Linked DNA regions of Prosthecodimorpha staleyi. The protein of the gene in region 1 interacts with the protein of each later gene in a pairwise test. Links are inferred from orthologs where the notes say so. Each region holds a gene or a part of one and is shown on either strand. Other genes may lie near its edges.

Region 1 (3,993 bases):
GGGTTGCCGAGCCGCAAGATCGGCGAGGATGCCATGGCGGTGCTGCAGGCGCATGACTGGCCCGGCAATATCCGCCAGTTGCGCAACAACGTCGAACGACTGATGATCCTGACCCGCGGCGATGCGGATGCGGTGATCACCGCGGATCTGCTGCCTTCCGAGATCGGCGCCATGCTGCCGGCCCTGCCCAATTCCACCGGCGGCGAACATCTGATGTCGCTGCCGCTCAGGGATGCCCGCGAGATCTTCGAGCGGGAATATCTGGTCGCACAGATCAACCGCTTCGGCGGCAACATCTCGCGCACCGCTGAATTCGTCGGCATGGAGCGTTCCGCGCTGCATCGCAAGCTCAAGTCGCTCGGCGTCAACTGATCCTTCGGAGCCCCCATGGCCCGCATCGCCTATGTCAACGGCCGCTATCTCCCGATGACCGACGCCTCGGTCAATGTCGAGGACCGCGGCTACCAGTTCGCCGACGGCGTCTATGAGGTCTGCGAGATCCGCAAGGGCGACCTGATCGACGAGACCCGGCACCTGGCCCGGCTGGAATATTCGCTCGGCGAACTCCGCATCGCGATGCCGATGGGCCGGGCGGCGCTCGGCATGGTTCTGCGCCAGGTGATCCGGCGCAACCGCGTCCGCAATGGCTACGTCTATCTGCAGGTCACCCGCGGCGTCGCCCCGCGCGACCATGCCTTCCCGACCCGGCCCGTCCGGCCGGCCCTGGTGGTCACCGTCAAGCCGCTGGACCCGGCCCTCGGCGCAGCCGTGGCGGAGGACGGCATCGCGATCATCACGCTGCCCGACAATCGCTGGGAGCGCGTCGACATCAAGACCGTCGGCCTGCTGCCGAACGTTCTCGCCAAGCAGGCTGCCCGCGAGGCCGGCGCGCGCGAGGCCTGGTTCGTCGATGCGGACGGTTTCGTCACCGAGGGCGCCTCGACCAATGCCTGGATCGTGACCGGCGACGGCGTCCTGGTCACGCGGCCGGCCGACCATGGCATCCTGCGCGGCATCACCCGGGCGGTGGTCATGGAGACCGCGGCAGCCGAGGGGCTCAGGGTCGAGGAGCGCGCCTTCACGGTGGAGGAGGCCAAGCGTGCCCGCGAGGCCTTCGTGACCGCGGCGACGCAGCTGGTGATGCCGGTGGTCCGCATCGACGAGGCGACCGTCGGCAACGGCAAGCCCGGCTCGATCGCCGCGACCTTGCGCGCCCGCTTCCACGACCATGCAGAGGCCGCCCCGGTCGGCTGAGGCCGGGCGAGGGCGTCGGTTGCGCCGGGGCGATGGCAAGTGCTGGGGCGATGGAAAGCGCTCTGGCGTCAGTCCAGGGTCTTGACCATGGTGTGGACCTTGCCGTGGTTGAAGTAGCGGCCGACCAGCGGCAGGCTGAAGGTCCGGGTGATCCGGTAGCCGCGCTGCCGATAGAAGCGCAGGCCGGTCTCGTTCTCGTGGTCGACATGGAGCCGGATGACCCGCTTTCCGGCGGCGCGGGCTTCCGTCTCCGCCAAAGCGATCAGGGCGGATCCGAGGCCGCTGCCGCGGTGGGTCGGTCGCGTCCGGAAGCTCTCCACATAGAGTTCGTCGCTCCGGCGCAGGCTTCCGATCGCCATCACGGCGGCGTAGCGCAACGTTCCGGCGAACCAGCCGTTCAGCGCGACGAGACCCTGCCGGTCGAATCGGACCGGCCCGCGGCCGTCCATGCGGTAGGTGAGGATCGACACCGGTTCGTCGCCGGCATAGCCGACCAGGATCCGTTCGACATCCAGCCGTTCGCGCAGATAGCGCGCCCGCTCCTTCTTGCGTCCGAGCACCCACTCCAGCCAGGCCATGCCGCTTGCGATCTGTTTCAACTCGCCGTCGCTCAGGCTGCCGGCCGAGCCCGGATGGGCGATACGCATGCGGGGTGTCCCGTTGGCTGGGGCGGGCGGATTGCGCCGGGGCCGGATGGTCAGGCCTTGAGGACCGACCGGCCGGCATAGCGGGCGGCGCTGCCGAGATGCTCCTCGATGCGGAGGAGCTGGTTGTACTTGGCCAGCCGGTCGGAGCGGGCGAGCGAGCCGGTCTTGATCTGCCCGCAATTGGTCGCGACCGCGAGATCGGCGATGGTCGAATCCTCGGTCTCGCCCGAGCGGTGCGACATGACGGCGGTGTAGTGCGCCTTGTGGGCGGTCTCGACCGCGTCGAGCGTCTCGGTCAGCGTGCCGATCTGGTTGACCTTGACCAGGATCGAGTTGGCGACGCCCTGGGTGATGCCATCGCGCAGGCGGGCGGAGTTGGTCACGAACAGGTCGTCGCCGACCAACTGGACCTTGGCGCCGATCCGGTCGGTGACCAGCTTCCAGCCATGCCAGTCATCCTCGGCCATGCCGTCCTCGATCGAGATGATCGGGTAGTCGGCGGCAAGCTTGGCCAGATAGGCGGCCTGCTCCTCGGGCGAGCGGACCACGCCTTCGCCCTCGTAGTGATAGGCGCCGTTCTTGAAGAATTCGGTCGAGGCGCAGTCGAGCGCCAGATAGACATCCTCGCCGGCGCGGTAGCCGGCCTTCTCGATGGCCATCATGCAGAAGTCGAGCGCGGCGGTGGCCGAGGCGAGGTTCGGGGCGAAGCCGCCCTCGTCGCCGACATTGGTGTTCAGACCGGCATCCTTCAACGCCTTCTTGAGCGTATGGAATATCTCCGCGCCCATGCGCAGGCCTTCCGAGAAGCTCGGCGCGCCGGCCGGCATGATCATGAATTCCTGGAAGTCGATCGGGTTGTCGGCATGCACACCGCCATTGACGATGTTCATCATCGGCACCGGCAGCAGGCGGGCGTTCGGACCGCCGACATAGCGGTAGAGCGGCAGTCCGGCGGCCGCTGCGGCGGCCTTGGCGACGGCCAGCGAGACGCCCAGAATGGCGTTGGCGCCGAGCCGCTTCTTGTTCGGCGTGCCGTCGAGCGAGATCATGATCTCGTCGATCTCGACCTGGTTCTCGGCGTCCATGCCGCCGATGGCATCGGCGATCTCGGTATTGACCGCGTTGACGGCGCGGATCACGCCCTTGCCGAGATAGACCGACTTCTCGCCGTCGCGCAGTTCGACCGCCTCATGCGCCCCGGTCGAGGCGCCGGAGGGGACCGCCGCGCGGCCGAGCGAACCGTCCTCGAGGCGGACATCCACTTCCACCGTCGGGTTGCCGCGGCTGTCGAGGATCTGGCGGGCGACGATGTCGATGATGGCGGTCATGGCGGGCTCTCTCCGGTTCGGCCTCGGCCGCCGTTTTAGCGATCGTACCGGCAAGGGCAAGACCCGGGGCTGCGATGAAGGCGCGCGGGACCCGGATTCGGGCTTTTCCCGACCCGGCGATTTGACGGCCGGCCTGCGGCGGGCCTATCTCGCCTGACCAGACATTCCGCCTCGCGCGGATACCGCCCCACCCCGGATGCCGCCATGACCGCCTTCGATGCTTCTTTGCTGCAACTCGGCCACGAGACGATCTATCCGAAGAGCCCCGAGGAGGCCCGGCTCGACCGCGTACCGAACCCGCAGGCCGACACGCTCTATCTGGCCCGCTTCACGGTGCCGGAATTCACCTCGCTGTGTCCGGTCACCGGCCAGCCGGATTTCGCCCATCTGGTGATCGACTATGTGCCGAAGGACTGGCTGGTCGAATCGAAGAGCCTGAAGCTCTACATGACCAGCTTCCGCAACCACGGCGCCTTCCACGAGGATTGCACGGTGGCGATCGGCCGGCGTCTCGCTGACCTGCTCGATCCGCATTGGCTGCGCATCGGCGGCTATTGGTATCCGCGGGGCGGCATCCCGATCGACGTCTTCTGGCAGACCGGCGAGCCGCCCAAGGCGGTCTGGATCCCCGACCAGGGCGTCGCCTCCTATCGCGGGCGCGGCTGAGACGGAGAGCAACCGAGATAGAGGCGCGGCGCTGCGACCGGGCCGGCAGCGGGGGTGCCCGCCTCCCGGTCCCATTCCAGGTCCGCACGCCGACCCCG
Region 2 (3,988 bases), on another replicon or contig:
CCGCGATATCGGTCGACGCCACCGCGGCGACGCCGGAGGGCTATGCGGCGGTGCTGCAGGATCTCGGCGGCTGGCTGCCGGGCGGCGCGAAGGCCAGGCTCGACCTGAAGCCGGCGCGCGTCGCGCCTTACGTCTGGAACGCCAAGGTCGAGCGCTGGGTGGTTCGCCTGACCGGCTTCGTGCCCTCCGACGAGGAGCGCAAGCGGGTGATCGAAGGCCTGAAGGCGAGCCTGCCGCGCGGCATCGAAATCCGCGACGACACGCGGATCGCAGCCGGCGCCGGCCCGGATTTCGAGGCTGCGCTGCGCTTCGCGATCCGGCGGGCCGGCGAACTGGCCGACGGTACGCTGTCGATCTCGGATGCCAGCGTGAAAGTCACCGGGACGGCGCGCAATGCCGACAGCTTCCGCGCCTATAACGAGGCGATCCGCGTCGCCGCCTTGCCCGACGGTGTGCTGCTCGACAGCAATGTCGAGGCGCCGCGCGGTTCCGACAAGGCTCCGACCCCGGCGCCTGTGCGGACCGAACGGCCGGCCGTGGACCCGCGACCATCAAGCGAACCGCGCCCGACGCCTGACCGACAGCCTGCCGATCGCCAGGTCTACGACCGGCCGCCGGGCGTCGATCCGCGCCTTGTCCGGCCGAACGGACCGACGCCGCCGGCCGGAATCGGTGCCCGTCCAGCGCCGCCTCCGCCCGGCGGCGCGCGTCCGGGCGGCCCTCCCCCGGGCGAGGGGCCCTTCTACTGCTTCTTCAACCGTTGCTGATGGCCGGGCCTGCCGTCTTTGGCGGCAGGCCCGGTGTGGAACACCTTGCCGCACTGCAAATTCTTTCTAATATACTGTAGCTATTCACCTTTTCTCTGCCGATACGTCCTTTTTCGTCTTGCTGCCGCCCCATATTGCTGGCTACAGCAGGGGCCGACCGAAGGCCGGCCCGTCATCCGACGGCGACCGGGGCCGCCGAATTTCCGTTGCAGGAGATCCCTGAATGCCGCTCGTTTCCTTGCGCCAACTGCTCGACCATGCCGCCGAGAACGGCTACGGCCTGCCGGCCTTCAACGTGAACAACCTGGAGCAGGTCCGCGCGATCATGGCGGCGGCGGACGAGACCAAGTCGCCGGTCATCCTGCAGGCCTCGGCCGGCGCGCGCAAATATGCCGGCGACGCCTTCCTGCGCCACATGATCCAGGGCGCCATCGAGACCTATCCGACCATCCCGATCGTGATGCATCTCGACCACGGCGCCGCGCCGCCGGTCTGCTTCTCGGCGATCGAGAACGGCTTCACCTCGGTGATGATGGACGGCTCGCTGCAGGCCGACGGCAAGTCGGTCGCCGACTACGAATACAACGTCGACGTGACCCGTACCGTGGTCGAGAGCGCCCATGCGCAGGGCGTCTCGGTCGAAGGCGAACTCGGCGTGCTCGGCTCGCTGGAGACCATGAAGGGCGACAAGGAGGACGGTCACGGCGCCGAGGGCACCATGACCCGCGAACAGCTCCTGACCGATGTCGACCAGGCGGCCGATTTCGTCGCCAAGACCCAGGTCGATGCGCTGGCCATCGCGATCGGCACCTCGCACGGCGCCTACAAGTTCACCAAGCGCCCGACCGGCGAGGTGCTGGCCATCTCGCGCATCAAGGAAATCCACGCCCGCATCCCCAATACCCATCTGGTGATGCATGGCTCGTCCTCGGTGCCGCAGGAACTGCTCGCCGAGATCCGCCAGTATGGCGGCGAGCTCAAGGAGACCTACGGCGTGCCGGTCGAGGAGATCCAGGAGGGCATCAAGCACGGCGTGCGCAAGGTCAATATCGACACCGACCTGCGCCTCGCGATGACCGCCGCCATCCGCCGCGTGATGTTCGTCAACAAGGGCGAATTCGATCCGCGCAAGTATCTTTCCGAGGGCATCAAGGCGATGACCAAGGTCTGCGTCGCCCGCTTCGAGGCCTTCGGCACCGCCGGCCAGGCCGAGAAGATCAAGGCCATCACTCTCACCGACATGGCCGCCCGCTATGCCGACGGCTCGCTGAAGCAGGTCGTGAACTGAGGCACCCGCGCCGCCCGCCCGCGGCGCCTGGAACAGACCCGAAGCGCCCCGGCCGAACGCGGTCGGGGCCTTCCCGTTTTCGAAGGACCCGATGCCCATGAAGCCCGCCATCATCGCCCCCTCGATCCTCTCGGCCGATTTCGCCCGGCTCGGCGAGGAGGTGACGGCCGTCATCGACGCGGGGGCGGACTGGATCCATTTCGACGTGATGGACAACCACTACGTTCCGAACCTGACCATCGGGCCGATGATCTGCAAGGCGATCCGGCCGGTCACCAAGGCGCCGATCGACGTGCATCTGATGGTCGAGCCGGTCGATGCCATGATCGAGGCCTTCGCGGAGGCCGGCGCCGACTGGATCAGCTTCCATCCGGAAGCCTCGGGCCATGTCGACCGCTCGCTCGACCTGATCCGGCGCAAGGGCTGCAAGGCCGGCCTGGTGCTCAATCCGGCCACCCCGGTCGAGTGCCTGGAATGGGTCATGGACCGGCTCGACCTGATCCTCTTGATGTCGGTCAATCCCGGCTTCGGCGGCCAGGCCTTCATTTCGTCCGCGCTCGCCAAGGCGCGCCGGGTGCGCGAACTGATCGACGCCTCGGGCCGCGACATCCGGCTGGAGATCGACGGCGGCGTGAAGACCGACAATATCGGCGCGGTCGCCGCAGCCGGCGTCGACACCTTCGTGGCCGGCAGCGCGATCTACGGCGCGCCGGACTACCGCGCCGTGATCGAGGCGATGCGCGGCGAGATCGCCGCCGCGCGCGGCTGAGGGCGCTGCCGGATCCGCGAGGCCGGGCGGGGCGATCGGCCGGCCCGACCGATCGCCGGTGCCGCTCACGCCCGCCGGCTGCCCGGATGCAGCGACTTGCCGAGGATATGGTCGGCGGTGCGCACCACATGGGCGGTCGAGCCGACGATCAGCGGATCGGCGCCGACCACCACCGCCTCGTCGCGGTTGTCGTAGTCGAGCGTCGACAGGAAGTGCTGCAGGCAGTTCAGCCGGGCGCGCTTCTTGTCGTCGGACTTGATGATCGTCCAGGGCGCGTCGGCGGTGTCGGTATAGAAGAACATCGCCTCCTTGGCTTCCGTGTAGTCATCCCACTTGTCGAGCGAGGCGAGGTCGATCGGTGACAGCTTCCACTGCTTGAGCGGATCGTTGCGGCGCGCCTCGAAGCGGCGGCGCTGCTCCTCGCGCGTGACCGAAAACCAGAACTTGTAGAGGCGGATGCCGGAGCGCACGAGCATCTGCTCGATCAGCGGTGCCTGGCGCATGAATTCCAGATATTCGGCCGGGGAACAGAAGCCCATCACGCGCTCGACGCCGGCGCGGTTGTACCAGGAGCGGTCGAACAGCACGATCTCGCCTGCCGAGGGCAGGTGCTCGATATAGCGCTGGAAATACCACTGCGCCCGTTCGCGCTCGCTCGGCTTCTCCAGCGCCACGACCTGCGCGCCGCGCGGATTGAGATGCTCCATGAAGCGCTTGATCGTGCCGCCCTTGCCGGCCGCGTCGCGACCCTCGAACAGGATCACGATGCGCTGTCCGGTGGCCTTGATCCAGTTCTGCGCCTTGAGGAGCTCGACCTGGAGCGGCTCCATCTGCTTCTCGTAGGCGCGCTCGGTCAGCCGGTCGCTATACGGATAGATGCTGGTCTCGAAGACGCGGCGGATCGCATCCGGGTCTTCCTTGGCCCGGCGCAACGCGTCGCGGCGTTCCGAGCGGGTGGTGCGGACCGTCGGAATCTCGGTCTCCGCAAGCGCCGCCGCGGCCTTGCCGATCGGATCGGTCGGATCGGGCACGCGCTCGACCGGTGCCGCGACCGGTTCGCCCGGCGTATTGATCGTTTCGGTGGTATCCATGCACGCTCTCCCCGCTGGTGGCCTTTCGGTCGCAAGCCGAGCCCGCCGGACCCCGTGAGGACCCGGCCGGTTC

The links.
Region 2: the proteins of eno (region 1) and rpe interact in binary tests that used the Escherichia coli proteins (3 or more experiments, as listed by UniProt). The link is inferred for Prosthecodimorpha staleyi from one-to-one orthologs.

Annotation. Positions count from the first base shown.
Region 1 is NZ_JAHHZF010000014.1:97,829-101,821, forward strand. The notes cover bases 1,091-3,987. They hold eno (phosphopyruvate hydratase), read right to left. Parts: upstream 3,230-3,987; coding sequence 1,952-3,229; downstream 1,091-1,951. Other genes in these bases: KL771_RS24350 (D-amino-acid transaminase), read left to right, coding at 1,091-1,254; KL771_RS24355 (GNAT family N-acetyltransferase), read right to left, coding at 1,323-1,901; KL771_RS24365 (hypothetical protein), read left to right, coding at 3,210-3,386; queF (preQ(1) synthase), read left to right, coding at 3,434-3,895. Outside these bases: nitrogen assimilation response regulator NtrX, read left to right, coding at 1-372; more of KL771_RS24350, read left to right, coding at 388-1,090. UniProt on the Escherichia coli protein: Catalyzes the reversible conversion of 2-phosphoglycerate (2-PG) into phosphoenolpyruvate (PEP). It is essential for the degradation of carbohydrates via glycolysis.
Region 2 is NZ_JAHHZF010000006.1:171,958-175,945, reverse strand. The notes cover bases 1,092-3,988. They hold rpe (ribulose-phosphate 3-epimerase), read left to right. Parts: upstream 1,092-2,152; coding sequence 2,153-2,824; downstream 2,825-3,988. Other genes in these bases: ppk2 (polyphosphate kinase 2), read right to left, coding at 2,890-3,915; fba (class II fructose-bisphosphate aldolase), read left to right, coding at 1,092-2,055. In the rest of the region: KL771_RS13560 (BON domain-containing protein), read left to right, coding at 1-767; more of fba, read left to right, coding at 991-1,091. UniProt on the Escherichia coli protein: Catalyzes the reversible epimerization of D-ribulose 5-phosphate to D-xylulose 5-phosphate.